One region of the Catenuloplanes indicus genome, then DNA from elsewhere that is predicted to be linked to it. Evidence: riboswitches for the same ligand, from Rfam matches in the RefSeq annotation. Region 1 holds a riboswitch; each other region holds the start of a gene.
The links. A riboswitch is a leader RNA that binds a small molecule or an ion and turns the genes downstream of it on or off. The one in region 1 is predicted to bind cobalamin.
Positions count from the first base shown of each region.

Region 1 (9,571 bases):
GAGATCGTCCGGCGGGCGTTCGACCTCGGCGTCACCCACTTCGACCTGGCCAACAACTACGGCCCGCCGCCCGGCTCCGCCGAGTCCAACTTCGGCCGGCTGCTGGCCACCGACCTGAAGCCGTACCGGGACGAGATCGTCATCTCCTCCAAGGCCGGCTACCACATGTGGGACGGGCCGTACGGCGAGTGGGGCTCGCGCAAGCAGCTCGTCTCGTCGCTGGACCAGTCGCTGCGCCGGCTCGGCGTGGACTACGTCGACATCTTCTACCACCACCGCCCCGACCCGGAGACGCCGCTCGAGGAGACGATGGCCGCGCTGGACGCGATCGTCCGCTCCGGCAAGGCGCTCTACGTCGGCATCTCCAACTACACGGCCGAGCAGACCACCCGCGCCGCCGAGCTCCTCCGCACGCTCGGCACCCCGCTGCTGATCCACCAGCCGTCGTACTCGATGCTCAACCGCTGGATCGAGCGCGACGGCCTGCTCGACGCGCTGGAGACCGCCGGCGCCGGCTGCATCGCGTTCAGCCCGCTGCAGCAGGGCCTGCTCACCGACCGTTACCTCTCCGGCGTGCCGTCCGACTCCCGCGTCGCGACCAGCCACTTCCTGAACGAGAGCGACCTGTCCGAGGACACCATGGGCAAGGTCCGCGCGCTCAACGAGATCGCGTCCGGCCGCGGCCAGTCCCTCGCCCAGCTCGCGCTCGCCTGGGCGCTGCGCGACCCGCGGATGACCAGCCTGATCATCGGCGCGTCCAGCACCACCCAGCTGGAGACGAACATCGCCGCGCTCGGCAACCTCGCGTTCTCCGACGACGAGCTCGCCGAGATCGAGAAGTACGCGGTCGACCGTTGATGTTCGAGGTACCGATCGGCTCCGGCGACGCGGTCCTCCGTCCGCTGGAGCCATGGCAGGCCGGCGAGCTGCTGGCCAACATCGACCGGGGCCGCGAGTTCATCGGCCGGTTCATCGGCCTGGCCGACGCCATCACCACGCCGGAGACCGCGACGGCGTTCCTGACCGGGTACGCGGAGAAGGCCGCCGCCGACACCGGGCGCATCTGGGGCATCTGGTCCGCCGGCACGCTGGTCGGCGGCGTGCTCTTCCGGACGATGAGCGTGCCGAACGGTACGGCCGAGGCCGGTGCCTGGCTGGAGCCGTCCGCGGCCGGCCGGGGTCTGATCACCCGGGCGACCGCGCTGATCATCGACTGGGCGATCCGCGAGCGCGGCCTGCACCGCGTCGAATGGCAGGTGTCGGCCGGCAACACCGCCAGCATCGCGGTCGCCCGCCGCCTCGGCATGACCCGCGAGGGCGTGCTCCGCCAGGCGTACACGCTGCGCGGCACCCGGTACGACATCGAGATCTGGTCGGTGCTGGCATCGGAGTGGAGGACACCGGCCTGAGCGCCGGCGGGGCCCGGGAGCGGGAGCGGATCGCGCGCTCCCGGCCTCGCTGCTCTAGGACTTGCCCAGCACCCGGCGGACCGCGGCCAGGAGATCACGCTCGAACGCGGCCACCTGACCGTCGTGCAGGCCGGTACGGTAGTCCGGGTCGCCGTCGCGGGTCTCGTCACGCACACCGTTCAGACCGTCGGTGTGGCCGTCGGCGTACGCGGTCAGGGCTTCGTCCATGGGATCCTCCTGTGCAGACACGAGCGGTACCCTCGCACGCCGGAAAACCCCAGGTCACCGGCCGTTCGGCCAGCCCCGCTGTCGGCTATCTTCCTCCGGCACCACCCGCGATCGCGGCACTACGCTCCGCCGCCGGCCGGAGCACCTCCCGGCACCACTGCCGGAATGTGGTCGGCCCGGTCGTGCCCGGCGTCCGCGCCACGCCCGCGTCCAGGCCGTCGTTCTTGGCCAGTGCCATGTCCAGCAGACTCCGCGCCATCGGCTCGGTGTTCCCGGCCCGCATCATCGCCGCCACGAACGCGTCCCCCGGCACCTGCCGGTACCGGACCGGCCGCCCCAGCACCTCACCCGCGATCTCCGCGATCCGGTCGAACGTCAGATCCTCCGGGCCGAGCACCGGCACCTCGGCCCGCCCGGTCCACGTGCGGTCGCGCAGCAGCCGGACCGCGGCCGCGGCGACGTCCCGCGTGGCGACGTGCGGCATCGCCAGATCCGGCCGGTGCGGGCCGTAGAACACGCCGTCCGTGATGATCGGCCCGACGTGCCGCAGCAGATTGTCCATGAAGGACGACGTCACCAGCGCACGGTACGCCGCGGCGGTCCCGGCGATCAGGTCGTCCATCGCGTGCGTGGCGGTCACCCGCCCGGCCCGCGCCGCGACCGGCGTCCCGCGCCCGAGCGCGGACACCGCGACCACCCGCCGGCCGGCGAGCGCGTCCAGCACCGGCCGCGCGAACCCGGCGAAGGCCTGATCCACCCCCGCCGCGGCCGGATCCGGCGGCACCAGCCAGAACACGGTGTCCGCACCGTCCACGGCCGCGGCCATCACGTCCGGGTCACCGTGCGAGCCGGTCACCACCTCGGCCTGCGCGGCGACTCCCGGCGCCAGCCGCGCCGGATCACGCGCGACCACCCGGACCGGCACGTCCGCGTCGAGCAGCCCGCGCACCACGTGCGCACCGATCTGACCGGTGGGAGCGGTAACTACGATCATCGTTTCTCTTCCTCCGTGCGGTATCGACGTGTCACAGTCAAACCCCACACCCCGGCGGTACGGAAAGACCGTCTGCGTCCGGATTGATACCGTGCTGGTATGAGTGGGCTGGAGACCCGGCAGCTGAGATACTTCGTCGCCGTGGCCGAGGAACGGCACTTCGGCCGCGCCGCCACCCGGCTCGGCATGGCCCAGCCGCCGCTGTCCCGCGCGATCCGCGACCTGGAACGGCAGCTGGGCGTCCCGCTGCTGGTGCGCACCACCCGTCAGGTGACGCTCACCCCGGCCGGCGAGACGCTGCTGGCGGACGCGCGAGTCGCCCTGGACGCGATCTCGACCGCGGAACACCGCGCCCGGCGAGCCGTGCGGCCGGTACTGCGGCTCGCACTCAAGGCGGACTTCGACGGCGGTCTGCTGCCGGCGATCCTGGACGCCTACGCCGCGGGCGGCCCAGCTACCGCGGATCGCGGCGCGGGGGTGCCGTTCGAGCGGTCACCCGGCATCGTGGCCGGGCCGTCACCCGGGGCACCGCTGCCACCGGTGGAGCTGTTGCTCGGCGGGCCGGGAGACCAGGAGCGGGCGCTGCGTGACGGGCGAGCCGACGTGGCGTTGCTGCCCGGTGCGTTCGAGGCCCGTGGCCTGGACGCCGAACCGCTGCTGACCGGCCCGACCGTGGTCGCGCTGGCCGCGGCCGACCCGCTGGCGGCGCGCACGGTCATCCGGCTGCCCGACCTGGCCGGCCGCCGGCTTCCCTACGGCTCACCGGCCGAGCAGGGCCGGGTCGCGCCGCCGGCCGCACCCCGGCTGCGCGACCTCTCGCAGATCTTCAGCCTGGTCGAGGTGGGCAGCGCGGTCTGGTTCCTGCCCGAGTGGGTGGCGCGGCGCTTCCCCCGGCCGGGCATCGCATACCGGCCGGTACCGGATCTGGAACCGGTGTCGCTCTCCGTCGTCTGGCCGGCCTCGTCCCGCTCCCCGGCGGTCGCCGCCTTCGTCCGCGCCGCCCGTACCGTCGCCGACTCCCAGCCCGCCGCCGCGCTGCACTGAGCCCCGGACGCCCGGGCACCGCCGGGACGAGCGCCGCCTTCGCGATCGGCAAATACCAAATCTCGGCGCTCCGCGTCCCTTCTCGTCTTACCGCCTGCCAAGTATCGAAATTCCGGCCGCGCAGCGCCCGGAGCGATCCGCTGGCAGCCGTCGCGGAGCGCCCGGAGTGATCCGCCGGTGGGCCGCCGCGAAACGCCTGGAACGATCCGCCGGTAACGCCGCGAAGGGGCCCGGAACGATCCGCTGGTGCGGCTGCGGTCACCGGCGGGTCCGGCACACCGCCTACCGCATCCTAGGAGGCTGGCCTGTTTGCGGCCGGACTCCTCTGGCGGCGTCACCACCGGCCACCGGAACCGCCGGACCCAGCCGCACCGGCCGCCGGAACCGCCAGGCCCGACCGCATCGGCCACCGCCCGAACGACCAGGCCCGACCGCACCGGCCACCGCCGGACCCCGCCGCACCGGCCACGAACGCCGCGATCACCGGTCGACGCGACGATGCCGGCGAAGATCGGAGCCCAGCCCCAGAAGGCGTACGCCGGAGGGGTGATCACCGTGTCGTACCGGCGGGTCCGTTCGCCGTTGCCGAAGACCGCGCCGAGCGTGGGCGTGGCCACGAACGCGGTGGTCGCAGCGGCGAGCGTCAGTGAGCGGATGCGGTCGCCCGCCGGTACCTCCCATTGTGGACAGCTTAGTTTCTAAGCCATCGTATGCTCTTCCGCATGTCCGAGCATCCGTCCGCCGCGGGCGATCTGGCGTGGGCCGTGCACCACCTCGCCGTCGCCGCCGCCGAACTCGACGCGGCCGTCGCCCGCCGCATGGGCCTGACCGCGGGCGACTACCTCGCGCTCAAGCACCTCTCGATCTCCGGCGAACCGATGGGTCCGGTCGAACTCGGCCGGCTGCTGGGTGTCACGTCCGGTGCCGCGACCGGGCTGGTCGACCGGCTGGAGCAGCGCGGCTTCGCGAAACGGCGGCCGCACCTCACGGACCGGCGCCGGCAGACGGTCGCGATCACGCCGTACGCGCGGCAGCGGCTGGTTGACGAGCTGCGGCCACTGGCGGACGACATCGCCGACGCGGCGGCCGCGCTCACCGACCGGCAGCGCCGCACCGTGACCGACACGCTCGGCCGGCTCGCCGGCCTGCACCGCCGCCACGCCCGCTGACCTCATCCATCGCTAGGGTGCGGGCATGCCGCTGACGTTCCCCTCGCACGCCGCGTTACCGCTCCCGCTCAAATTGTGGCGGCCACGCTGGTTCGACGGGGTGGCGCTGGTGATCGGGTCGGCGTCGCCGGACCTGGCGTACGCGCTGGACGGCACCGTCCTGGAGTCGGTCCGCGGTATCGCGCTCTACCAGCTGGCGCACGGGCCGGCCGGCCTTCCGCTGTTCTGCCTGCCGGTCACGCTGGCGTGCGCGATCCTGGTGCGCCGGGCCGCGCCGGTCGTCGCCGCGCACCTGCCCGCGCGGCCGGTGTGGCTGGCGCCGCGCGACTACGGCGTGCTGGGCGCGAGCCGCCCGGCGTTCCTGGTGACCGTGCTGTCGGCGCTGCTCGGTGCCGCGTCCCACCAGGTCTGGGACGCGGTCACCGAGCACGCGCCGGTCGCCGATCTGGCCTCGACGGTCGGCGGCGCGATCGCCTCGCTGCTGCTGGCGGTCCACATCGGACGACGCCGGCTGCTGCGCGCCTGGCACGGCGATCCACCGGCCGTGGCGACGCGGCGGGGCCGGTTCTGGGGTGCCGCCGCGCTGGTGGCCGTGGCCGGCACGGTGCTGATCTCCCAGCTGCCGGGCGCCTTCCTGGTGCACACCACGGGCGCCCGCCTGATCGGCGTGTTCGCGCTCTCCCTGCTGACCGCGTCCGCGCTGCACACGGCGCCGTCCCCGGAGCGCGCCACACGCCACTGATCCGCCGCCGCGGCACCCGCCACCACGTTCCGTGACCCGCCGGCCTATCGCCGGTCCCGGCCGCCCCAGCGGTCGTCGTGCCGGGCGAGGTGCAGTGGGCGGCGTCGGCGCCAGCCGTGGCGTTCCAGGTCCGGGGTCTCCTCGAGGTGCGTGACCGGCCCCATGCACAGCCACGCGATCGGCCGGATCGTCGCCGGGATGCCGAGCAGATCGCGGACGAACTCCTCGCGGTAGAACGACACCCAGCCCACGCCGAGCCGTTCCGCGGTCGCGGCCAGCCACAGGTTCTGCACCGCGAGACAGGCGGAGTAGAGGCCGGCGTCCGCGATCGCGTGCCGCCCGAGCACGGCGGGACCGCCGCGGTCCGGGTCGTAGGTGACCACGATGGACAGCGTCGACTCCAGCACTCCGTCGATCTTGATGCGCGCGAACCGGGCCGCCGCGTCACCGTCCAGCGTGGCCGCGAAGATCTCTCGCTCCCGGCGTACGTGCGCGTGGAACTGCTCCCGCGCCGCGCGCCCGCGGACGATCACGAAATCCCACGGCTGGGACAGGCCCACGCTCGGTGCGGCGTGCGCGGCGTCGAGCACCCGGTCCAGCACGTCGTCCGGCACCGGCTCGCCGGTGAACTGGCCGCGCACGTCGCGGCGACGGTGGATGATCTCGTACAGGTCATGGTTCACGGCAGGCTCCCGCTGCGGTCCGGCCCCGGGCATGCCGGGGTCACCAGGCGCGAGGCCGGTCTTCGGACTCCCGGATCGTCACCTCACCGCCCGCCTTCCCAGCCGGTCAGGGCCAGTGGCCGCGCGTACGCGCATGGGCGGCGGCTCCCCGGTCACCGCGGCGGGCCCGTGCCGGATTCACACCGGCTTCCCGATTCTCCCGGCCGCCTCCGGCCGGGCACCTCGCAACAGTTCGTGCCACCCCGCACCCTACCCGTCCCGCTCGCGCGCCTCCGGGGCCGGATCCAGAACCCGGCGGTACGGACATCACAGCGGCCACGCCGGAAGTGGGAACATCAGCTCCGGACGTTCTTGATCTTGGGGGTGTGGCGGGCGGGTGGCGCTGGTGGACATTAGGGTCGGGGGGAGACGTCCTCATGCGCGAACCCGAGGAGACCGCTGTGTCTGTTCACCCCCGTGCCGGCCAGCCCGCGGAGCCGGGCGATCTGATCGATGTGGCGGAGTTGCTCGCCGCCTATCGTGATCGGCATCCGGATGTGAGCGTGCCCGCGCAGCAGGTGGCGTTCGGTACGTCCGGGCACCGTGGGTCGTCGCTGAAGTCCGCGTTCAACGAGGACCACATCGTGGCGATCAGCCAGGCGATCTGTGAGTACCGGGAGGAGCAGGGCGTCGACGGGCCGCTGTTCATCGGGCGGGACACGCACGCGCTGTCCGAGCCGGCCACGATAAGCGCGGTCGAGGTGTTCGCGGCGAACGGCGTCACCGTGCTGCTGGACAGCCGGGACGGGTTCACGCCGACGCCGGCGCTGTCGCACGCGATCCTGACCGCGAACCGGGGCAAGCGCAACGGGCTCGCGGACGGCGTGGTCGTCACGCCGTCGCACAACCCACCGGCCGACGGCGGCTTCAAGTACAACCCGCCGAACGGCGGCCCGGCCGACACGGACGCCACCAAGTGGATCCAGGACCGGGCGAACGCGCTGATCGCCGACGGCCTGACCGGCGTGCGGCGGATGCCGTACGCGCGCGCGGTCAACGCGGACACCACCGGCCGGTACGACTATCTCGCGTCCTACGTGGACGACCTGCCGTCCGTGCTCGACCTGGACGCGGTGCGCGACGCGGGCGTGCGGATCGGCGCGGACCCGCTCGGCGGCGCCAGCGTGGCGTACTGGGGCGAGATCGCGTCCCGGCACGGCCTGGACCTGACCGTGGTGAACCCGGAGACCGACCCGGCCTGGCCGTTCATGACGCTGGACTGGGACGGCAAGATCCGGATGGACTGTTCCTCGCCGTACGCGATGGCGTCGCTGATCGGCAAGCGTGACGCGTACCAGATCGCCACCGGCAACGACGCGGACGCGGACCGGCACGGCATCGTCACGCCGGACGGCGGCCTGATGAACCCGAACCACTACCTCGCGGTCGCGATCCAGTACCTGTACGGCTCCCGCTCCGGCTGGTCCGCCGACGCCGCGGTCGGCAAGACGCTCGTCTCCTCCTCGATGATCGACCGGGTGGCCGCGTCGCTCGGCCGCCGCCTGATCGAGGTGCCGGTCGGCTTCAAGTGGTTCGTGCCCGGCCTGCTCGACGGCTCCGTCGCGTTCGGCGGCGAGGAGAGCGCCGGCGCGTCGTTCCTGCGCCGCGACGGCTCGGTCTGGACCACCGACAAGGACGGCATCCTGCTCTGCCTGCTCGCCTCCGAGATCCAGGCGGTGACCGGGAAGTCGCCGTCCCAGCACTACGGCGAGCTGGTGGAGCGGTTCGGCACGCCGTCCTACGCGCGCATCGACGCGCCCGCCACCCGCGAGGAGAAGGCGGTGCTGGCGAAGCTGTCGCCGTCCCAGGTCACGGCGACGTCGCTGGCCGGTGAGCCGATCACGGCCACGCTCACGTCCGCGCCGGGCAACGGGGCCGCGCTCGGCGGGTTGAAAGTGACGACGGAGAACGGCTGGTTCGCGGCCCGGCCGTCCGGCACCGAGGACGTCTACAAGATCTACGCGGAGTCCTTCAAGGGCGACGACCACCTGGCGCAGATCCAGGAGGAGGCGCGGGACCTGGTGTCGGCGGCGCTGAAGGCCTGATCCCCGATCCCGGAGGCGGGATCTCGGCTCTCGGCGGCGGTCCGGTCACGCCGGACCGCCGAGCCGCCACCGGGCGCCGGAAAGGGGATGCGGCGCGGTTCCGTCTATCGGATGATCTTCGCTCGTGACGTATTCCGAAACGCCCGACGATCCGTGGACGGTGACCGTCAACCGGGCGAACGCGATCGCGTTCGCCCGCGGTATCGCCGTGATCGCCGCGGTCGGTGCCGCGGTCTTCTGGCTCATTCCCGCACCGGAGGACCCGGGCATCGCCGCCTGCGCGCGCCTCGAGGCGCACGCGGTCGCCGGTACCGTCCCGGACCTGGCCGAGCGCGCGCAGATCGGCAAGGACCTCGAACGGTCGGACGAGGAGGTGCTCCAGACCGCCGGCCTCTACGACCGCCTGCACCGCGACGGCGGCTCGATCCTCAGCGATGCCATCCCGCTGCCCCCGATGGACCTCGACGACATCAGCCCGCTCCAGACCGCCTGCGCCGCCGCGGGCATGCCCTGACCCGGACGGGCTCAGACGGGCCTGCGGGCTCAGACGGGCCTGCGGGCGAGGAGGAGGCGGCAGCGCGGGGTGCCGTCGCGGCGGTGGCCGAGCGCGGGGAGGTCGACGGCGTCGACGGTGAACCCGGCCGCGGTCAGCGCGGCCTGGATCGCGGGCTGCGTCATGATCCGGTAGTACATGACGAACGGCGGCCGCCACAGCGCGTTGCGCACCCGCATAGCCGCGTCGAAGCCGGTCGTCACCCAGTACGCCGGTGAGGTCACCGGTGGCGGCGTGCCGACCGGCACCGCGAACAGACCGCCCGGCCGCAGCGCACGGTGCACGCCGCCGAACAGCGCGGGACGCTCGGCCGGCTCGAAGTGGCCGAGCGCGCCGAACGTGACCGCGAGGTCGAACTCCGCGTCGAACGGCAGCTCGCGCGCGTCCGCCCGGACCAGCGTGGCGCCCGGGTGGGCCGCGCGGGCCCGGTCGAGCATCCCGGCACTGAAGTCCACGCCGGTGACCCGCTCGGTGCAGAGCGGCCCGAGCACGCCCAGACCGGCGCCGGTGCCGGTGCACACGTCCAGCCCGGTGCGGAACGGGCCGTGCGTGCGGAGCGCCGCCGCGGTCGCGTCGAGCAGCGGGTCCGGCGTACGGAACGGGGTGTGGTCGAACTTCGGCGCCAGCAGGTCGTAGCCGCGCTCGACCGAGGTCAGCGCCTGCCC
Region 1 is NZ_JAUSUZ010000001.1:9,109,735-9,119,305, reverse strand. Features, by position in the region: gene mgrA (L-glyceraldehyde 3-phosphate reductase) at 1-858, shown strand, start outside; gene J2S42_RS40915 (GNAT family N-acetyltransferase) at 858-1,409, shown strand; gene J2S42_RS40910 (hypothetical protein) at 1,464-1,637, opposite strand; gene J2S42_RS40905 (NmrA family NAD(P)-binding protein) at 1,723-2,631, opposite strand; gene J2S42_RS40900 (LysR family transcriptional regulator) at 2,731-3,675, shown strand; gene J2S42_RS40895 (MarR family winged helix-turn-helix transcriptional regulator) at 4,398-4,844, shown strand; gene J2S42_RS40890 (DUF4184 family protein) at 4,870-5,586, shown strand; gene bluB (5,6-dimethylbenzimidazole synthase) at 5,631-6,269, opposite strand; cobalamin riboswitch at 6,306-6,509, opposite strand; gene pgm (phosphoglucomutase (alpha-D-glucose-1,6-bisphosphate-dependent)) at 6,686-8,353, shown strand; gene J2S42_RS40875 (hypothetical protein) at 8,478-8,867, shown strand; gene J2S42_RS40870 (class I SAM-dependent methyltransferase) at 8,897-9,571, opposite strand, start outside.

Region 2 (9,571 bases), 8.7 Mb from region 1:
AGCACGAGCTGATCGGCCGGGCCTACGCGGCCGACCTGCGCGCCGGGCTGGCCCATCGCCCGGGCGGCAGGTCGCGCCGCTCGCCTCGGCGCCCAAGCTGCTGCGGCACCCGCTGGTCGGCGAGCTGCACCTGCAGTGCTGGTGCCGCCGGCCATCCGGACCACGCTGATGAACCAGCAGAACTCGGAGGTGGCGATGCCGCTGGACGACTTCCTGGACGAGGTGATGAGCCTGCTGGAGGCGGACCCGAAGGCCGGGCAGATCCTGGTCGAGCGGGTGAGGTGGCAGCGCGACGCGGTCGCGGAGGGCCGCTACGCCGACGTGCTCGGCGTGCTCAGCGGCCGCTACCGGTCCTGAGTGGCCGGCCGGGGTCCCGGGCTCCGGGACCCCGGCGGCGTCGTCAGAAGTCGTCGTCGAACGTGACCGAGCCGGTCACGCCGACCTGGTAGGCGGAGACGCGGCGCTCGAAGAAGTTGGACAGCTCCTGCACGTCCTGCAGCTCCATGAACGCGAACGGGTTCACCGAACCGTACATCGGCGCGATGCCGAGCACGGCCAGCCGGCGGTCCGCCACGTGCTGGAGGTACTCGCGCATGTCCGCCAGGGACATGCCGGAGACGCCCTGGTCGAGCAGGTCGGCCGCGAACTGCACCTCGCACTCGACGGCCTCGGCCAGCATGTCGCGGACCTGCCGTTCCATCTCCGCGTCGAACAGCTCCGGCTCCTCCGCGCGCACGGTGTCGACCACGTCGAACGCGAACGCCATGTGCATCGACTCGTCGCGGAACACCCAGTTCGTGCCGGACGCGAGGCCGTGCAGCAGGCCCCGGGAGCGCAGGAAGTAGACGTACGCGAACGCGCCGTAGAAGAACAGGCCCTCGATGCAGGCGGCGAAGCAGATCAGGTTGAGCAGGAACTTCCGCCGGTCGTCGCGGGACTCCAGCGTCCGCATCTCGAAGATTGAGTCGATCCACCGGAAACAGAACTCGGCCTTGCGCGCGATCGACGGAATGTTCTCCACGGCCGCGAACGCCGCGAACCGCTCCTTCTCGTCCGGCACGTACGTGTCCAGCAGGTTCAGGTAGAACTGGACGTGCACGGCCTCCTCGAACAGCTGCCGGGACAGGTAGAGGCGGCCCTCCGGCGAGTTGACGTGCTGGTACAGGTTGAGCACCAGGTTGTTGGCCACGATCGTGTCGCCGGTGGCGAAGAACGCGACCAGCCGGGAGACCAGGTGCTGCTCCGCGGGTGAGAGCTTGGCCAGGTCGGCGAGGTCGGCGTGCAGGTCGACCTCCTCCACGGTCCAGGTGTTCTTGATGGCGTCCTTGAACCGGTCGAAGAAGTGCGGGTACTTCATCGGCCGCAGCGTCAGGTCCATTCCGGGGTCGAGCAACATGAAGATCGAATTCCTTCGGGGGTACGTGGTGAGCGGTGCTACTGGCAGGCTTCGCAGGACTCGGGGTTCTCCAGTGAGCAGGCGAGCGCCTCCGCCGCGGAGACGGTGACCGCGGCCGGTGCCCGCACCGCCACGGTCGCCTGCTGGATCCGGGTGGCCGGCCGCGAGCGCAGGTAGTAGCTGGTCTTCAGCCCGGACTTCCAGGCGTACAGGTACATCGAGGACAGCTTGCCGATCGTCGGCGCGCTCAGGAACAGGTTCAGCGACTGCGACTGGTCGATGTACGGCGCGCGGGCCGCGGCCAGGTCGATCAGCGCGCGCTGCGGCAGCTCCCATGCGGTGCGGAACAGCTCCCGCACGTCCGCGGGCAGCTCCGCGATGCCCTGCACCGAGCCCTCGGCACGCTTGATCCGCTCCCGGATCGGCGCGGTCCACAGTCCACGGGCCTTCAGTTCCCGTACCAGATAGGTGTTGATCTGAAGGAACTCGCCGGACATCGTCTCGCGTTTGAACAGGTTGGACACCTGCGGCTCGATGCACTCGTAGGCACCGGCGATCGACGCGATCGTGGCGGTCGGCGCGATCGCCACCAGCAGCGAGTTGCGCAGCCCGGTCGCGGCGATCCGCGCCCGCAGCGCCGCCCACCGCGCGGTCTGCGTGGGCGTGGCCCCCCACAGGTCCGGGTGCAGGTCACCCTTCGCGGCCCGGGTCTGCGCGAACGCCGGGTGCGCGCCGAACTCCTCGGCCAGCGCCGCGGACGACTCCAGCGCGGTCAGGAAGATCTCCTCCTGGACGCGGGTGGACAGTTCCTTCGCCCCGGCCGAGTCGAACGGTAGCCGCAGCGTGAAGAACGCGTCCTGCAGGCCCATCAGCCCGAGCCCGACCGGCCGCCAGCGCGGGTTCGACGCGGCCGCCTGCACCGACGGGTAGTAGTTGATGTCGATCACCCGGTCCAGGAAGACCACCGCGGTCCGTACCGTGGCACGCAGTTTCTCCCAGTCGACGCCGTCCGCGGTCACGTGCGCGCCCAGGTTGACCGAACCCAGGTTGCAGACCGCGGTCTCGTCGTCCGAGTTCACCTCGAGGATCTCGGTGCACAGATTGGACAGGTGGATGGTGTTGCCGGGCACGCCGGTCTGGTTCGACAGCCGGTTCGACGGGTCCTTGAACGTCATCCACCCGTTGCCGGTCTGCGCGAGCGTGCGCATCATCCGGCCGTACAGGTCGCGTGCCTTGACCGTCTTCACCGCCTTCTTCTCCGCCGCGCGGTAGGCGTCGTCGAACGCCGCGCCGTACAGGTCGGGCAGCTCCGGCGCGTCGGACGGGTCGATCAGCGACCAGTCCGCGTCCGCCTCGACCCGGCGCATGAACTCGTCCGGGATCCAGTTGGCCAGGTTCAGGTTGTGGGTGCGCCGGGACTCCTCGCCGGTGTTGTCCCGCAGCTCCAGGAACTCCTCCACGTCCGGGTGCCACGGCTCCAGGTAGACGCACGCCGCGCCCTTGCGCCGGCCGCCCTGGTTGACCGCGGCCACACCGGCGTCCAGCGTCTTCAGGAACGGCACGATGCCGTTGGACCGCCCGTTCGTCCCCCGGATGAGCGCTCTCCGGCCCCGCACCCGGGACCAGGAGATGCCGATCCCGCCGGAGAACTTCGACAGCCTCGCGACCTGGTGGTAGCGCTCGTAGATCGAGTCCAGCTCGTCCCGCGGCGAGTCGACCAGGAAGCAGGACGACATCTGGGTGTGCCGGGTGCCGGAGTTGAACAGCGTCGGCGAGCTGGGCAGATAGGCCAGGCTGGACATCAGGCGGTAGAAGCCGATCGCCTCGTCCACGGTCCGGGACAGGCCGCAGGCGACGCGCAGCAGCCAGTACTGCGGTGTCTCGACGACCCGGCGGGTGTGCGGGTGGCGCAGCAGGTAACGGTCCGCGACCGTGCGCAGCCCGAAATACTCGAAACGCAGGTCGTTGCGCGTGTCGATCGCCGCGTCGAGCGCGTGCCGGTGCGTCTCGGCGAACGCTGCGGTCTCGTCGCCGATCAGCCCCTCCCGGTGCGCCAGCGCGATCGACTCGGCGAACGTGCCGACGCCCTGCTCGGCGACCTCCTCCTCGACCGCCTTGATCAGCAGCCGGGCCGCGAGCCGGGAGTACTGCGGCTCCTCGCCGATCAGCTCCGCCGCGGTCTGGATGGAGAGCTTGTCCAGTTCCTCGGTGGTCGCGCCGTCGTACAGGCCGCTGATCGTCCGGGTCGCCACCCGCAGCGGGTCGACCTCCGTCAGGTCCCCGGCCCGGCGCTCGACCGCACGCACGATCCGGTTGACGTCCACGGGCTCCAGTGCGCCGTCCCGCTTGCGCACCCGCATCGTGCTTCGTGGCGTCTGCTGCGCCGGTACCGCGGTCTCGGTGACCGTCATCCTCGTTCGCTCCTCGCGAGTCCGAATCCCTCGATGAGGTCCTCGGACCGCGCGGGCGCAGGCCACCACCGGGCACGCGTGGATCGCGGCCGCGGTGGCTGGTCGGCGTCGGCCGTCCCGCGCGGCCTCGGACCACCGCGCGTCCGTTTCGGCGCGGTGCGCTGGCAGGTCTTCGGACTCGCGGGCGCCGTGCTGCTCTGCCTACCGGCCGTCGCTTCCCAGGCGCCTGTGACGACACCCAGTGCTTGTGACGGCTTTCGTTCCCACTCACCGCTGCGGGGCAGTCCCGGATTTCCACCGGGTTCCCTCTTGCCTCGGGCACCGCGTCGCCGCACCGCCCGAACCAGCTGCGTGCAACACCATATCTGGGTACGCCCGCCACGCAACCCACTACATCTCGTACCAGCGTGTCGCCAACAACACAGTGCTCCCGGAACGGAGCCCCCGTGTCCACGACGGACCACCGCGATACTTCTATGTGCGTGGATACCCGCTTCCGGCTCCGGCTCCGGCTCCGGCGGAAGGAGCATCCGCATGGTCGAGCTGCGCACCGGCGCATCCACCGATCGGGACCGGATCCGCCGCCTGCGACACCGCGTGTTCGCCGAGGAACCCGGCCAGCGCGAGACCACCACGGACAGACGGCTGCACCACGCCCCCGACAATCCCGACGTAACCATTGGGACTCAAGATCCTTCCATGCACCACCGCCCTTTCACTCGGCCGGAAAGGGCGTGGCGGATGGAAGGATCTTGAGGGTCGCGTCGACGGCGGAGAAGCTCACTCCCCCAGCGGACCCCGGCCACCCCGGGAATCCTCGCCTCCCCGGAGCCGTGACCCGCCGGAGGCAGCCCTTGACCTTCTTCCCTCAGAGACTCGCGGCTCTCGACCTGTCACCCACCGAACCCGGTCAGCGGTTGTAGCGCTCCCGCCGCACGGATGGGCGGCGCCCGCGGATGAAGCTGTGCTGGAGCGCGTCGATGATCATGTCCGCAGCCGATTCCGGAACCTCGACCAGGGAGAACCGGTCGGTGATCTGGATGGCGCCGATCTCGCGGGAGTTGATGCCGGACTCGCCGGCGATCGCGCCGACCAGATCCTGCGGGCGCAGCCCGGCACGCCGGCCGAGCCCGACGAACAGCCGGGTGACCCCCGCGTCGGACGAGTGGTCCCGCCCGGACCGGCCGCGGTCGCCGGGACCGCCGTCCCGGTCCCGGTCACCGAAGCGGCCGTCCCGGTCACGGTCGCCGGAGCGGCCGTCCCGGCGGCTGTCCCGGCCGCTCGGGCGGTCGTCGCGGTTCCGGGGGGTGCGCTCGCGCGGCGGGACCGGCGACGGGATCTCCTCCTCGTCGTCGTCACCGCCGGCCGCCTCGTGCAGCAACTTGATCGCGGCGAGTGCGACGTCCTCGACGTCGTGCTCGCCGGTCAGCGACTCGAGCACGACCCGGAACCGCTCGAAGTCGCCGCCCTCCAGCGCGGTCTCCAGCGACGCGCGGGTCAGTTCCAGGCGCCGGGCGCGCAGGTCGGTCACGGTCGGCAGCTTCTCCAGCGTTATCCGCTGGCCGGTCAGCCGCTCGATCGCCTTCAGCATGCGCTGCTCGCGCGGCTCCGCCAGGGTGATCGCGCACCCCTCGCGGCCGGCCCGGCCGACCCGGCCGATGCGGTGCACGTACGCCTCCGGCGCGACCGGCACGTTGAAGTTGATCACATGGGTGAGCTGTTCCACGTCCAGGCCGCGGGCGGCCACGTCCGTCGCCACCAGCAGCTCGGTGGTGCCGGCGCGCAGCCGGTTCATCACCCGGTCGCGCTGGTCCTGGCTCATCCCGCCGTGCAGCGCCTCGGCGCGATAGCCGCGCCCGTTCAGCGTCTCGGTGACCTGGTCGACCTCTTCCCGGGTACGGCAGAAGACGATCGCCGCGGTCGGCGCCTCGACGTCCAGGATCCGGCCGAGCGCGGCCGCCCGGTAGGGCCGGGCCACGATGTAGGCGCTCTGCCGGACCAGCGGCATCTCGCCCGGCTCGACGGTCTTGCGGCCCATCGTGATCCGGACCGGTTCGCGCAGGTGGCGGCGCGCGATCGCGTCGATCCGCGGCGGCATGGTGGCGGAGAACAGCACGGTCTGCCGTTCCGCCGGCGTCTCCGCCAGGATCGCCTCGATGTCCTCGGCGAAGCCCATGTCCAGCATCTCGTCGGCCTCGTCCAGCACGACCGTGCGTACGTCGCCGAGGTGCAGCGTGCCCCGGTCGATGTGGTCGAGGACCCGGCCGGGCGTACCGACGACCACGTCGACACCGCGGGCCAGCGCGCCGAGCTGCCGGCCGATCGGCTGGCCGCCGTACACCGGCAGGACGCGGACGCCGAGTTCCTTGCCGTACCGGTGCACCGCCTGGGAGACCTGTTCGGCCAGCTCACGGGTGGGCACCAGGACGAGCGCGCACGGTTCGGTCTCGCGCCGGTTCGCGTCCAGGCCCTGCAGCAGCGGCAGCGAGAACGCGGCGGTCTTGCCGGTGCCGGTCGCGGCCTGGCCGACCAGGTCGTGCCCGGCGACGAGCGGCGGGATCGCCTCCCGCTGGATCGGGGTCGGCTCCTCGTAGCCGAGGGTGGTCAGCGCGCGCAGCAGTTCCGCGCGCAGACCCAGCCCGGAGAAGCCTGCCTCGGTGTCCAACGGTTCGTGTTCCATGAGGTCAACGATAGGAGACCTGCCGGACCGTACCCCCGATGGGGTTGTTTGTCAGTTTTGAAGCTGTTGATCCGGCACGTCGCCGGTGCCGGCCGGGGTCATCCGGCCGGCATCGCGCGGCCGTCGTCGGGGGCACGAAGTAGTAGCCGCCGCCGAACGGCAGCGTGTAGCGTTCCAGCGCCTCGCCGGCCAGGCGGCGCTGCACGGTGGCGAAACGTGCTCGACGTCCCGCTGGTAGCTGATGAAGATCTGCCCCACGTCGGACTCCCGGCGGTACGAGTAGCCGCGCCGCAGCATCCGTGGGCGCTCGCCCGGGTTGGCACGGCGGATGTGCGCGTCCAGCGCGATGATCCGCCCGTCCGGGTCGGCGCACCGCGGCGTCCGGGGACGGCGGGTGGTGGCCGGCGATCCGCCAGCTCCAACCGCTCGGTCTGCGCGTCCGCGGTACCGGCCATCCGCGTCACCGAGTCGGCCCGGCCCCGCGCGTTGTGGATGCACTCGGTGCGCCGGCCGAGCTGGTCGGTGCTGGAGGTGCGCGGCATGCCGGACGCGTCGTACTGGTAGGTGACGGTCCGCGCCAGCGCGGTGCCGTGCGCGCTGGTGTCGGTGAGCACCGAACCCTGCGTCCTCGAAGGTGAACCGGCGGCGGGCGCCGCGCGGGTCGGTCATCGTGGTCTCGGTGACGGCCCCGTTGACCGCGGTGTGGTTGGAACCGTGCGATCCGGCTGCGCTCACGCACGCCGGCGCGCGACACGGCAGGATGCCGGATCTGCTGTGGGATGCGGTCAGGAACTTCTTCGATGACCGCACCGAGGGCGGCCGTTCGCCATGAGCGCGGAGCCGAACCGGAGAACCCCGCCGCCCCCGCGTCCGAGGGGACGCGGGGGCGGCGCGGGTCAGAGGCCGAGGGTGGTCCCGGGTCACCGGGTTCGTGTACTCGTTGATCCGGTCGTCGCGGAAGGTGCGGCGACGGACGTACCTGTTGCGGTAGGGAGCGCCGGTCACGTCGGCGACCGGCCGGGCGATGACCGCACCGGCCGGGTCGACCGGCACCCCGGGCCGGAAGCGGTGCCGGCCTCCGCTCACTCCGGCGTGCCGGGTGCGTGGCACGGCGCGCGGAGTGCCGCGCCCGGCGCCGGGGACCCCGGCGCCGGAGACGTGGTCATGCCGGCACGGTCAGTTCGGCGCGGTGCGCGGCCAGGAAACCGGCCAGGCTCTGCCAGCCCGGGTGCAGTTCCCGCGCGACCGCGGTGTCCCGTCGCCCGGTGTACGACTCCGGGAACTCCGCGTAGTACTGGAACATGTTGCCCAGCTCCTCCGCGCCCGGGAAGCCGAAGCCGCGCAGCTGGTCGTGGGTCGGCGGCCGGTACGCGACCGGCTCGCCGAGCACGTCGCCGAACGCGGCCGCGATCTGCTCGCCGGTCAGGTGCTCGGTCGCGACCGGCACCGTGGCGCCGATCGTCTCGTCCGGCCGCTGGAGCACGCGGGCCGCGATCGCGCCGAGGTCGTCCATGGACACGCCCGCGATCGGGGCGTCACCGGTCGCCAGGTGCAGCGCGAGCGTGCCGTCCGGGTCGCGCTGCGGCGCGAGGTTGCCGAGCAGGTTCTCCCAGTAGAACGACATCAGCAGGTACGTGACCGGCAGCCCGGACGCGGCGAACAGCGCGTCCGCCGCGCCGCCCTTCACGTCGAAGTGCGGCACCCGGTAGCCGCCGTCGAGCATCGGCATCCGGTCGTCGCCGGCCGGGATGGCCTCGCGGGTGTCCTCGAGCGTGGACCACAGCACGTGCCGCAGCCCGGTGGACTGCGCGGCGGCGATCAGGTTCGCCACCTCGGCGAGTTCCCGCTCGGGCGAGCGGTGCTCCCAGTACGGCGTGACCAGGAACGCGCCGTGTGCGCCGTCGAACGCGGCACGCAGGCTGCGCTCGTCGTCGAGCGTCGCCTCGGCGAGTTCGGCGCCGAGCGCGGCCAGCGCCCGCGCCTTGGGCGAGCCGGCGTCGCGGGTGACGGCGCGGACCGCGAACTCGCCGTCGGCCAGCAGCGCCCGGGCGACGCCGCCGCCCTGGGCTCCGGTCGCGCCGAGCACGGTGATCAGTTTCTTGCCGGACATGGTGGTCTCCTGTCGTACCGATGTGGTGCTTCCGATTCGAAGCACTTCTGAACCATAGCTCGTTTCGAATTCAAAGCAAGTAGGATGGGGGTGTGAGTGATGCGACAGCCGGCCTGACCCCCGAGGAACTCGGCGCGTACTTCGCGCTGGTGGAGGTCGCGAACCTGCTGCAGTACGCGGTGGACGGCCACCTGCGTGCCGAGGGCGACCTCAGCTACCTGCAGTTCCAGATCCTGGCCACGCTCAACGACGCGCCCGGGGGCCGGCTGCGGATGACCGACCTGGCCGACGGGCTGGTGCACAGCCGCAGCGGCCTGACCTACCAGGCCGGGCTGCTGGACAAGCGCGGTCTGATCACCCGTTCGCCGTCGCCGGACGACGAGCGCAGCGTGATGGTGACCGTCACCGACGCCGGCCGCGCCCTGGTCGGCCGCGTGCTGCCGGGGCACGTGGCCGATGTCCGGCGCCTGCTGCTGGACCCGCTGGCCGACGGCGACCTGGCCACGCTCAACGACGTGCTCGGCCGGGTCCGCCGGCACATGCGGGCCACGCCGCCCCGGTCGGCCAGGCCCAGGGCGAGGCGGAAGAGCTAGTCCTGTATCGACGTGGGGTCGGAGCGAGGCGTGGTCCGGGTGTCGTCCGGGTGTGCCGGGTGGAAGCCCTCGTACCGGTGTTGTATGTGGGCTCTTGCGACGTGCGGCCAGGCGGCGCCCGGGCCTCGCCGCAGCCCGGCCATCCACGTCGATACAGGGCCTAGACCGTGATGACGGTCTTGCCGGAGACCGCGCCCGGCTCCGCGTGCACCGTGGCCAGGCCGGCCAGCGGCACCCGGCGGGCGACGTCGACGGTGAGCTCACCGGCGTCGACCCGGGCGGCCAGGCCGGCCAGCTGTGCGGCGTCGCCGCGGACGAACAGATCGATGCCGCGTACGCCGCGCGCCTCGTCGGACGGGGCCGGCATCCAGACCGTGGTGT
Region 2 is NZ_JAUSUZ010000001.1:403,396-412,966, forward strand. Features, by position in the region: gene J2S42_RS02210 (helix-turn-helix transcriptional regulator) at 1-449, shown strand, start outside; gene J2S42_RS02215 (ribonucleotide-diphosphate reductase subunit beta) at 401-1,396, opposite strand; gene J2S42_RS02220 (ribonucleoside-diphosphate reductase subunit alpha) at 1,435-3,807, opposite strand; cobalamin riboswitch at 3,954-4,170, opposite strand; gene J2S42_RS02225 (hypothetical protein) at 4,342-4,563, shown strand; gene J2S42_RS02230 (DEAD/DEAH box helicase) at 4,718-6,487, opposite strand; gene J2S42_RS41850 (hypothetical protein) at 6,539-6,784, opposite strand; gene J2S42_RS02240 (hypothetical protein) at 6,704-7,051, shown strand; gene J2S42_RS02245 (hypothetical protein) at 7,167-7,319, shown strand; gene J2S42_RS02250 (NmrA/HSCARG family protein) at 7,650-8,597, opposite strand; gene J2S42_RS02255 (MarR family winged helix-turn-helix transcriptional regulator) at 8,690-9,190, shown strand; gene J2S42_RS02260 (NADP-dependent oxidoreductase) at 9,351-9,571, opposite strand, start outside.
Region 2: linked by a shared signal. The riboswitch ahead of J2S42_RS02220 (ribonucleoside-diphosphate reductase subunit alpha) and the one ahead of bluB (5,6-dimethylbenzimidazole synthase) in region 1 are both predicted to bind cobalamin.

Region 3 (9,571 bases), 8.7 Mb from region 1:
GCCCGCGGCCCGAGCGCGGAGGCCAGCTCGCACGCCGAGCTGCTGCTGCGGACGCTGCCGCCGGTGATGCTGGTCCGCACCTCGGACGACCGCGACCGGCTGCGCCGGTGCATCGACCTGGTGATGGAGGAGTTCCGCGCGGCCCGGCCGGGCGCCGATCTGATGGTGCAGCAGCTCGCGCACATGATGCTGATCCACGCTTTGCGTCTCTATCTGTCCGCGCCCGCCGGCGACCACACCGGCTGGTTCGCCGCGCTCGCCGACCCGCGGCTCAGCGGCGCGCTCACCGCGATGCACGCGGACCCGGCCCGCGCCTGGACCGTGCGCGACCTGGCCGCGCTGACCGGCATGTCCCGCACGGTGTTCGCCGCCCGGTTCCGCGCCCGCACCGGCGAGACCCCGATCGCCTACCTGACCCGCTGGCGGATGATGCTCGCCGCCGAACGCCTCCGCACCGGCGACGACACGCTGTCCCGGATCGCCGGCGCGCTCGGATACGACTCCCAGCCCGCGTTCAACACCGCGTTCAAGCGGGTGATGGGCATGCCACCCCGACGGTACGCCCGGTCCGTCCCGGTCTGAGCGACCGGCCCGCGCGCCGCCGGCCGGCCACGTAGGATCGTTCCGCTCCGCCGATCGATCGCCCGGGGGTGCACATGACGGAGAGCTGGATCGAGCTGACCGGTGTGCGCACGCACAACCTGCGCGGCGTCGACGTGCGCGTGCCGCACCACACCATCTGCGCGTTCACCGGGGTCAGCGGCAGCGGCAAGAGCTCGCTGGTGATGGACACGCTGCACGCCGAGGCGCAGTTGCGCTACGTCGAGGGCTTCGACCCGTACGTGCGGAAGTTCCTGACGCCACGCGACCGGCCGCAGATCGACCGGGTGCGCGGGCTGACCGCGACGCTCGCCGTCGACCAGCGCAACGCCAACCGCAACCCGAACTCTACGCTCGGCACGCTGACCGGCGTGGACTCGTACCTCGGCCTGGTCTTCGCCCGGCTGGCGCCACTGGCCGACGGCAGCGCCTGGACCGGGCCGCTGCACCCGGCACAGTTCGACCCGTACACCCGGGACGGCATCTGCCACACCTGCATCGGCGCTCGCGAGATCGTCTCGGCCCGCCCGGACCTGATCGTGCCGCGGCCGGACCTTCCGGTGCCGGAGGGCTCACCGTGGTTCGGCGGCACGCTGTCCAACGAGGCCGTCTACCTGCCCTCGCTGGCCGCCCATCACGGCACCGACCTGACGCGGCCCTGGGCAGAGCAGCCCGAGGGGTTCCGGCGGGCGGCGCTGCACGGTACCGGGGGCGCGACCATCGAGACCACGCTGACCGGCTCCGGCAGATACCTCTACCGGGCGGACGCTGTGCTGACCGGCGCGGTCGCGGAGATCGAGACCGCGTACGCCGCGGCCGCGAATGACGAGGCCAAGGAACTCTACCGGCCGTTCCTGGAACGACGGCCGTGCCCGGCCTGTGACGGCACCGGTCTGGGCACCGTCGCGCGCACGGTCACGCTGCGGGACCTGACCTACCGCGACGTGGTGGACAGCCCGGTCGAGGAGGTGCGCGGCTGGGTCGGGGCCGTCGGCGCGAATCTCAACGACGCGCAGCGTACCGTGGGCCGGGTCCTGCTGCCGGAGCTGCGCGACCGGCTCGACCTGCTGATCCGGCTCGGTCTCGGGCACGTGGAGCTGTGCCGCGGCACGCCCACGCTCTCCGGCGGCGAGCTGCAGCGCGCCCGGCTGTCCGCACAGATCAGCACGGCGCTGTCCGGGCTCACCTACGTCTTCGACGAACCCGGCGCGGGCCTGCACCCGGCGGACAAGGACCACCTCTTCGCGATCCTGCGCGAGCTGCGCGACGCCGGCAACACCGTGCTGCTCGTCGAGCACGACCCGGATCTGGTCGCGCGGGCCGACTGGGTGATCGACCTCGGTCCCGGCGGCGGACGGGACGGCGGCACGCTGATCGCGACCGGCACGCCCGCGGACGTGGCCGCGCACCCGAACTCGGTGACCGGCCGTTACCTGCGGGAACCGCACTACCGGCTGCGGCGCACGGAACGGCCACCGTCCGCGGAGACCGGCTGGCTGACGCTGCACCACGCGGCCGTGCACAACGTGACCGCGCCGGAGGTGCGGATCCCGCTCAACCGGCTCACCTGTCTGACCGGCATCAGCGGCAGCGGCAAGAGCAGCATGCTCAACCGGATCCTGGCCGAGTCCGTCGAGGCCGGGCTGACCGGGCGGCCGTACACGGCGGTGGAGAAGATCTCCGGGCTGAGCGGCCTGCGGTGGGTGACGGTGGTCGACCAGACTCCGATCGGTCGGACGCCGCGGTCGAACCCGGCGACGTACACGAAGGCGTTCGACCAGATCCGGGCCCTGTTCGCGAGCACGGCGGAGGCGCACGCGCGCGGGCTGGCCAGCCCGTCGGTCTTCTCGTTCAACTCGGCCGGCGGCCGGTGTGAGACCTGCCAGGGGCTCGGTCAGATCAAGCTGGACATGCAGTTCCTCGGCGACACGTACCTGGTCTGCCAGACCTGCGACGGGCGCCGCTACACCCCGGACGTGCTCGCGGTGACCTACCGCGGCCTCGCGATCGACGAGGTGCTGGCGCTCACCGTGGCGGAGGCGACCGGGGTGTTCGACGAGCCGGAGCCGCTCGGCGCGCTGCTCGCGGCGATGGACCGCATCGGCCTGGGCTACCTCACGCTCGGGGAGAGCGGCACGGCGCTGTCCGGCGGCGAGGCACAGCGGATCAAGCTGGCCCGGGCCGTGCTCCGCGGCCGGCGCCGCGGCGACCCCGGCCTGATCATCCTGGACGAGCCGGTCACCGGCCTGCACCCGGACGACGCCCAGCGGCTGATGCGGGCCCTGGACCTGCTGCTGGAGCGGGGTCAGACCGTCGTCATCGCGGAGCACGACATCCACTCCGCGGCCGCGGCGGACTGGATCGTCGACATGGGCCCGGGTGCCGGCCGGGCCGGCGGCCGGATCATCAACACGGGTACGCCGGCGCAGGTAGCGGCCGGTCCCGGACCGACGGCACCGTTCCTGCGCCGGTTGCTGACGGCGGGGCGGCCGCAGAGCTGAAAATGGGAACCGTTATCGTCTAGGCTCAGCGAAAGGAGCCGACGATGGCTGTTCCGAAGCGACGTACCTCGCGCGCCAACACGCGGCACCGCCGTGCGCGGTGGAAGGCGAGCCCGCCCGTGCTGGCGACCTGCCCCTGCCCGCGCCGGGAGGCGGTCGTACCGCATCAGGCCTGCACGCACTGCGGGCTCTACCGGGGACGGCAGGTGACCGCGCCGTGAACCGGCTGCCGGTGACGGTGCTCTCCGGGTTCCTCGGCTCGGGGAAGACGACGCTGCTCAACCACCTGCTCGCGAATCGGGACGGGCTGCGCGTCGCGGTCATCGTCAACGACATGAGCGAGATCAACATCGATTCCGCATTGGTACGGAACGGGGGCGCGCTGTCCCGGACCGAGGAGCGGCTGGTCGAGATGACCAACGGGTGCATCTGCTGCACCCTGCGCGACGACCTGCTCGAGGAGATCGTCCGGCTGGTCCGGCAGGACCGGTTCGACTACCTGCTGATCGAGTCCAGCGGCATCTCCGAGCCGATGCCGGTCGCGGCCACGTTCGCGTTCGGCGTGCGGGACACCGACGGCGCGGTGCTGGACGACCTGGCCCGGCTGGACACGATGGCCACGGTCGTCGACGCGCCGCACGTGCTGGCCCACCTGGCCGCCGGTGAGTCGCTGGAGAGCCGCGGGATCGCCGCGTTCGACGACGACGACCGGACCGTCGCGGACCTGATCGTGGACCAGATCGAGTTCGCCGACCTGGTCGTGATCAACAAGACCGACCTGGTCACACCGGCGCAGCTGGACACGGTACGGGCGCTGGTCACCCGGCTCAACCCGCGCGCCCGGCAGGTCTGCACCACGTTCGGCCGGGTGGCGGCGAGCGAACTGATCGACACCGGCCGCTTCGACATGGAGGCGGCCGAGACCGCGCCCGGCTGGGCCGCCGAGCTCAACGGCGAGCACGTGCCGGAGACCCTCGAGTACGGCATCAGCAGCACCGTGTTCCGGGCGCCCGAGCCGTTCCACCCGCAGCGGCTGATGGACTTCCTGGAGCGGGACGTCGTCGCGTCCGGCGTGCTGCGGGCGAAGGGCTTCTTCTGGCTGGCCAGCCGGCCGGACACGATCGGGTTGTGGTCGCAGGCCGGGCCCAGCGGCCGGTTCGACCCGGCGGGGCTGTCCGTCGCGGCGACCGGTGAGTGGCCGGACGACCCGGACGAGCGGGCCCTGCTGGAGCGGCGCTGGGATCCGCGGTTCGGCGACCGTACCCAGGAACTGGTCTTCATCGGGGTCGGTCTGGACATCGGCCGGATCCAGCGGGGCCTGCGCGGCTGCCTGCTCACACCGGCCGAGATCGCGGCCGGCGAGGACGCCTGGCGTGCGCTGCCGGACCCGTTCCCGGAATGGGACCCCGCCGACGCGCACCCCGCGCACGCCTGATCGGCCGCGCCGGGATGACGTCGCAGAACCGGGTCGCGCTCACCGTGGTCAGCGGCTTCCGGGCGGGCGCCACGCTCGCGGCCGCGCGGGCGGTGCGGGCCGCGGGTGCGCTGCTGATCAGCTACGACGTGTCCGGGAACCTGCGCCGCCGGGTCAGCACCGCGGCCGCGGTCCTGGAGGACGTGCCGGTCACGCTGGTGCACGGGTGCGTGTCGTGCACGCTGCGGGAGGAACTGCTTCCGCTGCTGGAGCGGCTCACCCGTACCCACGAAGGGGTTGATCTGGTCCTGGTGCTGCCGGAGGCGATCGAGCCGCGGATGTTCGCCGACGCCTACGCCCACCACCACGCGGTGCACCGGCGGCTGGGGATCGGCGCCTACGTCACCGTCGCCGACGCCGCGCACCTGCTCGACGACCTGGACAGCACCGATGATCTCGCCGATCGCGGGCTGCACGCCGCCGACGACGACCGGCGGTCCGTGGCCGAGGTGGTCTGCCATCAGATCGAGTACGCGGACACGGTCGTGCTGCACGGGGAGGCGCCCGGCGGCGGGCTGGAGACGGCGCGGCTGCAGGTCCTGCTGCACCGGCTCGCGCCGTGGGCGGCGCACGTGCACCTGCCCGCCGGGTCGGTCACGCCGCCGGCCGTCGCGCGTCACGACCCGGCGGCGCCGGATCCGCTGACCCGGAGCCTGGAGGGGTACGCGGTCGGCGCCGATGAGCCGGCGCCGGACTGCGGCGTGGTGTCGCTGCTGTTCCGGGCACGCCGGCCGTTCCATCCGCGGCGCCTGCACGCACTGCTGGAACGCGTGACCGGGGAGACGGTACGGGGACGCGGCGTCTGCTGGATCGCCAGTCAGCCGGACACGACGCTGGTCTGGGAGTCGGCCGGGTACGCGATCTCGCTCTGCGCGCTCGGCCACTGGCTGGACGCGCTGCCGGCGGCCCACCTCGCGCACGCCGGCGACCGGCGCCGGCTCGCCGCCGACGTCGACTGGGACCCGTACTACGGGGACCGGCACACCCAGCTGGTCTTCGTCGGGGTCGACACCGACGCCGCCGACCTGCACCGCGACCTGACCGCGTGCCTGCTCACCGACGCGGAACTGGCCGAGGGCGCGGACGGCTGGCGCGGCTGGGACGACCCGTTCGCCGGCTGCTTCCCGCTGCCGGAACTCACCCGCGCCTCGCACGCGCAGGCGTAGGGATCGTCAACGAAAGGAACCATCGCCATGAAATCCGGAATCCACCCGTCGTACCACTACGTGGTCTACCGCGACCGCAGTGCCGGCTTCTCGTTCCTGACCCGGTCGACGGCCACCAGCGACCGGACCGTCGAATGGGAGGACGGCAACACGTACCCGGTGCTCGACGTGGAGATCTCCGCGGCCAGCCACCCGTTCTGGACCGGCAAGCAGCGGCTGCTGGACACCGCGGGCCGGGTGGAGAAGTTCCGCGCGAAGTACGGGCTGACCACGCCGCAGTGACGGCCGTCGCGTCCCGCCGGTCGCCGGAACCGGCCGGCGGGACGCGTGTGCTACTGTCCGGCGCGAGTCGACCGCATCCTGACGGATGCCAGGGAACTCCGGTGCGATTCCGGGACTGGCGCGCAGCGGTAAGGGCGACGGCGGCACGACGACGCCACTGGGGACCCTTCCCTGGGAAGGCCGTGCCACCGGCTGACCCCGAGTCCGAAGACCTGTCGGCTCACCTTGCTGTCGATGGACTCTCGCGATCAGGGTCTCCGGACCGAGAGGCTCCCCTCGCCGTGCACCTGAGACCGCCCCGGCGGCTGCCGTTCTGGCCGCTCATGATCGTGCTGGCCGTGGCGGCCGTGCTGAGCGTGATCGCCTCGCTGGCCTTCGGCTCCGAACGCATACCGCCGGCCGACGTCGTCGCCGCCGTCACCGACCGCCTCACCGGCGCCGCACCCGGGCGCTGGGACGTGATCGTCTGGGAACTGCGCCTGCCCCGCGCGCTGCTGGCCGTGGTCGTGGGCGCGGGCCTGGCAGTCGCCGGTGCCGGCATGCAGACCCTGGTCCGCAACTCGCTGGCCGACCCGTACCTGCTCGGCATCAGCTCCGGCGCCTCGGTCGGCGCCACCGCCGCCATCACCACCGGCGCACTCGCCGGGTTCGGCATCTACGCCGTCTCGGCCGGCGCGCTACTGGGCGCGGTCGGCTCCGCCGTGCTGATCTGGCTGATCGCCACCGCGCAGGGCGGTCTGACCCCGCTGCGGCTGGTGCTGTCCGGCGTGGTGCTCTCCTCCGGCCTGTCCGCGATCGCGTCCCTGCTGGTCTTCCTCAGCGACGACGCACGCGCGGCGAACTCGGTGATGTTCTGGATGCTGGGCAGTGTCGGCGGCGCCACCTGGGAGAAGCTGTGGATCCCCGCCGTGCTCGTCGCGGTGCTCGGCGCCGGCATGCTGGCGATCCACCGGTGGCTGGACGCGCTGGCCGCCGGCCCGGAAACCGCCGCCGCACTCGGCATCAGCGTGGCGGGCCTGCGGACCACGCTGTTCGTCGGCCTGTCCGTGCTGGTCGGCGTGCTGGTCGCGGTCAGCGGCGGCGTCGGCTTCGTCGGCCTGATCGTGCCGCACGCCGCCCGCCTGGTCGTCGGCGCACGGCACCGCGTCGTCCTGCCGGTCGCGGCCGTGACCGGCGCGGTGTTCCTGGTGTGGGTCGACGTCCTCGCCCGGGTCGCGGTACGCCCGCAGGAGATCCCGCTGGGCGTGGTGACCGGCGTGCTCGGGGCGCCGCTGTTCCTGCTGCTGATGGGCCGGACCCAGTACCGGTTCGGCGGTGACCGGTGATCGCACTCCGGCTGGAGGGCGTCGCGGCCCGGCTCGGCGGCCGTGTCGTGCTGCGCGACGTCGACCTCGAGGTCCCGGACGGCATGCGGCTCGGCATCATCGGCGTGAACGGCGCCGGAAAGACGACGCTGCTGCGCGTGCTGGCCGGCGTGCTGACCCCCAGCGCCGGACGTGCGCTGATCGGCGATGTCGGCCGAGAAGCGGTCGCGGGCGCCGGCACGGCACCGCCAGTCGGCGACGGCACAGCGGTTATCGGCGAAGCCGGCACGGCAGTGCCCGCTGGCACTGATGCAACGGCAACCTTCAGCGCCACACCTGCCGCGACCGCCGATGCCGGCACGGTGGCGGCCTCCGGCGGGCCTGGTGGTGGCTTTGGGGTGGCCGGCCGGGGTGGTCCGCTGGCGTCGGAAGGGCTGGTCGATCTGCGGCGGATGCCGGCGCGTGAGCGTGCCCGGCGGCTGGCGTTCGTGCCGCAGGAGGACATCGTGACCGCGGACCTGCGGGTCGGCGAGATGGTCGCGCTCGGCCGGGTGCCGCAGACCCGGCCCTGGGCGCGCGGTGGCCGGGCCGAGCAGGACCTGGTGCGCGACGCGCTCGACGCGGTCGGGCTGGCCGGCCGGATCGACACCGCCTGCGACCAGCTCTCCGGCGGCGAGCGGCGCCGGGCGGTGCTGGCCCGGGGCCTGGTGCAGCGGTGCCCGGTGATGCTGCTCGACGAGCCGACCAACCACCTCGACGTCGCCTGGCAGCTCGGCCTGCTGGACGTCCTCGCCGCGCAGTCCCGCACGCTGGTGGCCACGGTGCACGACCTCGACCTGGCGTTGCGCTTCTTCGACCGGCTGGCCGTCGTCGGCTGGCATCCGGGCGCGGACCGGGCGACCGAGCCCGCGACCGTCGTCGCCGTCGGGCCGCCCGCCGAGGTGCTCAGCAGCGCGCACCTGGAGTCGCACTTCGGTGTCGGCTCGGTGCAGGTGCCGCACCCCACGCGCCCGCAGCTCCACCTGCTCATCCACCCCCGAGAGGACGCCCCACCGACATGAGTCCCGTTTCGTCCGGCCGTATCCGTACCGCGGTCTGCGCCGCCCTCGTGCTGAGCCTGACCGCGTGCGCCTCCGGCGAGGCCGGCTCCGGCGCGGCCGCCGGTGCGATCACCGTCCAGAACTGCGGGCAGGACGTCAGCGTGGACGCTCCGGTCACCCGGCTCTACGCCTACGACGGCGGCATCATCTCGATCGCGCTGGCCGCCGGGGCGCGCGACCAGCTGGTCGCGGTCACCGGGCTGGACCGCGACCGGGACGTGCTCCGGCTCGCCTACCCGGACGCGCGGGTGGACGAGCTGACCGTGGTCGGGGACCAGTACCCCACGCTGGAGAACGTCCTGGCCGTCAACCCGGAGATGATGTTCGCCGGGTACGGCTACGGGTTCAGCGAGTCGCGCAACCTGATGCCGGAGGACCTGACCGCGCACGGCATCAAGACGTACCTGCTCAGCGAGACGTGCAAGCAGGAGGACGGCGCGCGCGGCACGATGGACGCGTGGACCGCGCTCACCACCGACCTGCGCAACGTCGGTGAGCTGACCGGTCACCGCCCGGCCGCGGACGCGGTCGTCGCCGACATCGACCAGCGTCGCGCGGCCCTGGCCGCCGCGCCGAAGGGTGGCGAGGCACCGACCGCGTTCCTGTTCGACTCGGGCACCGACGCGATCTTCACCTCCGGCTCGTACGGCGGCCCGCAGGCGGTCTTCGACGCGGCCGGCGTCGTCAACGCGACCGCCGACGTGTCCGACACCTGGACCGAGGTCGGCTGGGAACGGCTCGCCGCCTCGGACCCGGACATCATCTTCTTCGTCGACTACTCGGGCCAGACCTACCAGCAGAAGGTCGACGTGCTGAAGGCCAACCCGGCGTCCCGCGATCTGAGGGCGGTCAAGGAGGAACGCTTCGTCAACCTGCCGTACGCCCTGTGGGTCTCCGGCCCGCTGAACATCGACTCGGCGGAGTGGGTACGCAAGTCGGTCGAGCACTTCGGTCTCGCCCCGGCCTCGCCGATCACGCCGACCCTCGACCTCAACCAGCTCAGCGAGCTGCCCGGCAACGCCTGGCTCGACTGACGCGCTGCGGGCCGGAGCCGGGGGCACGCCCCGGGCCGCGATCGGCTCCGGCCCGCCACGCGGGCTGGCCTGCGGTGTGGCTGTATTCCCTTGGCCCTGCTCGGGCCGGC
Region 3 is NZ_JAUSUZ010000001.1:441,771-451,341, forward strand. Features, by position in the region: partial or broken gene J2S42_RS41855 (cupin domain-containing protein) at 37-204, shown strand; gene J2S42_RS02405 (helix-turn-helix transcriptional regulator) at 187-582, shown strand; gene J2S42_RS02410 (excinuclease ABC subunit UvrA) at 657-3,101, shown strand; gene rpmF (50S ribosomal protein L32) at 3,146-3,322, shown strand; gene J2S42_RS02420 (GTP-binding protein) at 3,319-4,536, shown strand; gene J2S42_RS02425 (GTP-binding protein) at 4,551-5,741, shown strand; gene J2S42_RS02430 (type B 50S ribosomal protein L31) at 5,769-6,023, shown strand; cobalamin riboswitch at 6,075-6,257, shown strand; gene J2S42_RS02435 (FecCD family ABC transporter permease) at 6,347-7,348, shown strand; gene J2S42_RS02440 (ABC transporter ATP-binding protein) at 7,345-8,388, shown strand; gene J2S42_RS02445 (ABC transporter substrate-binding protein) at 8,385-9,461, shown strand.
Region 3: linked by a shared signal. The riboswitch ahead of J2S42_RS02435 (FecCD family ABC transporter permease) and the one ahead of bluB (5,6-dimethylbenzimidazole synthase) in region 1 are both predicted to bind cobalamin.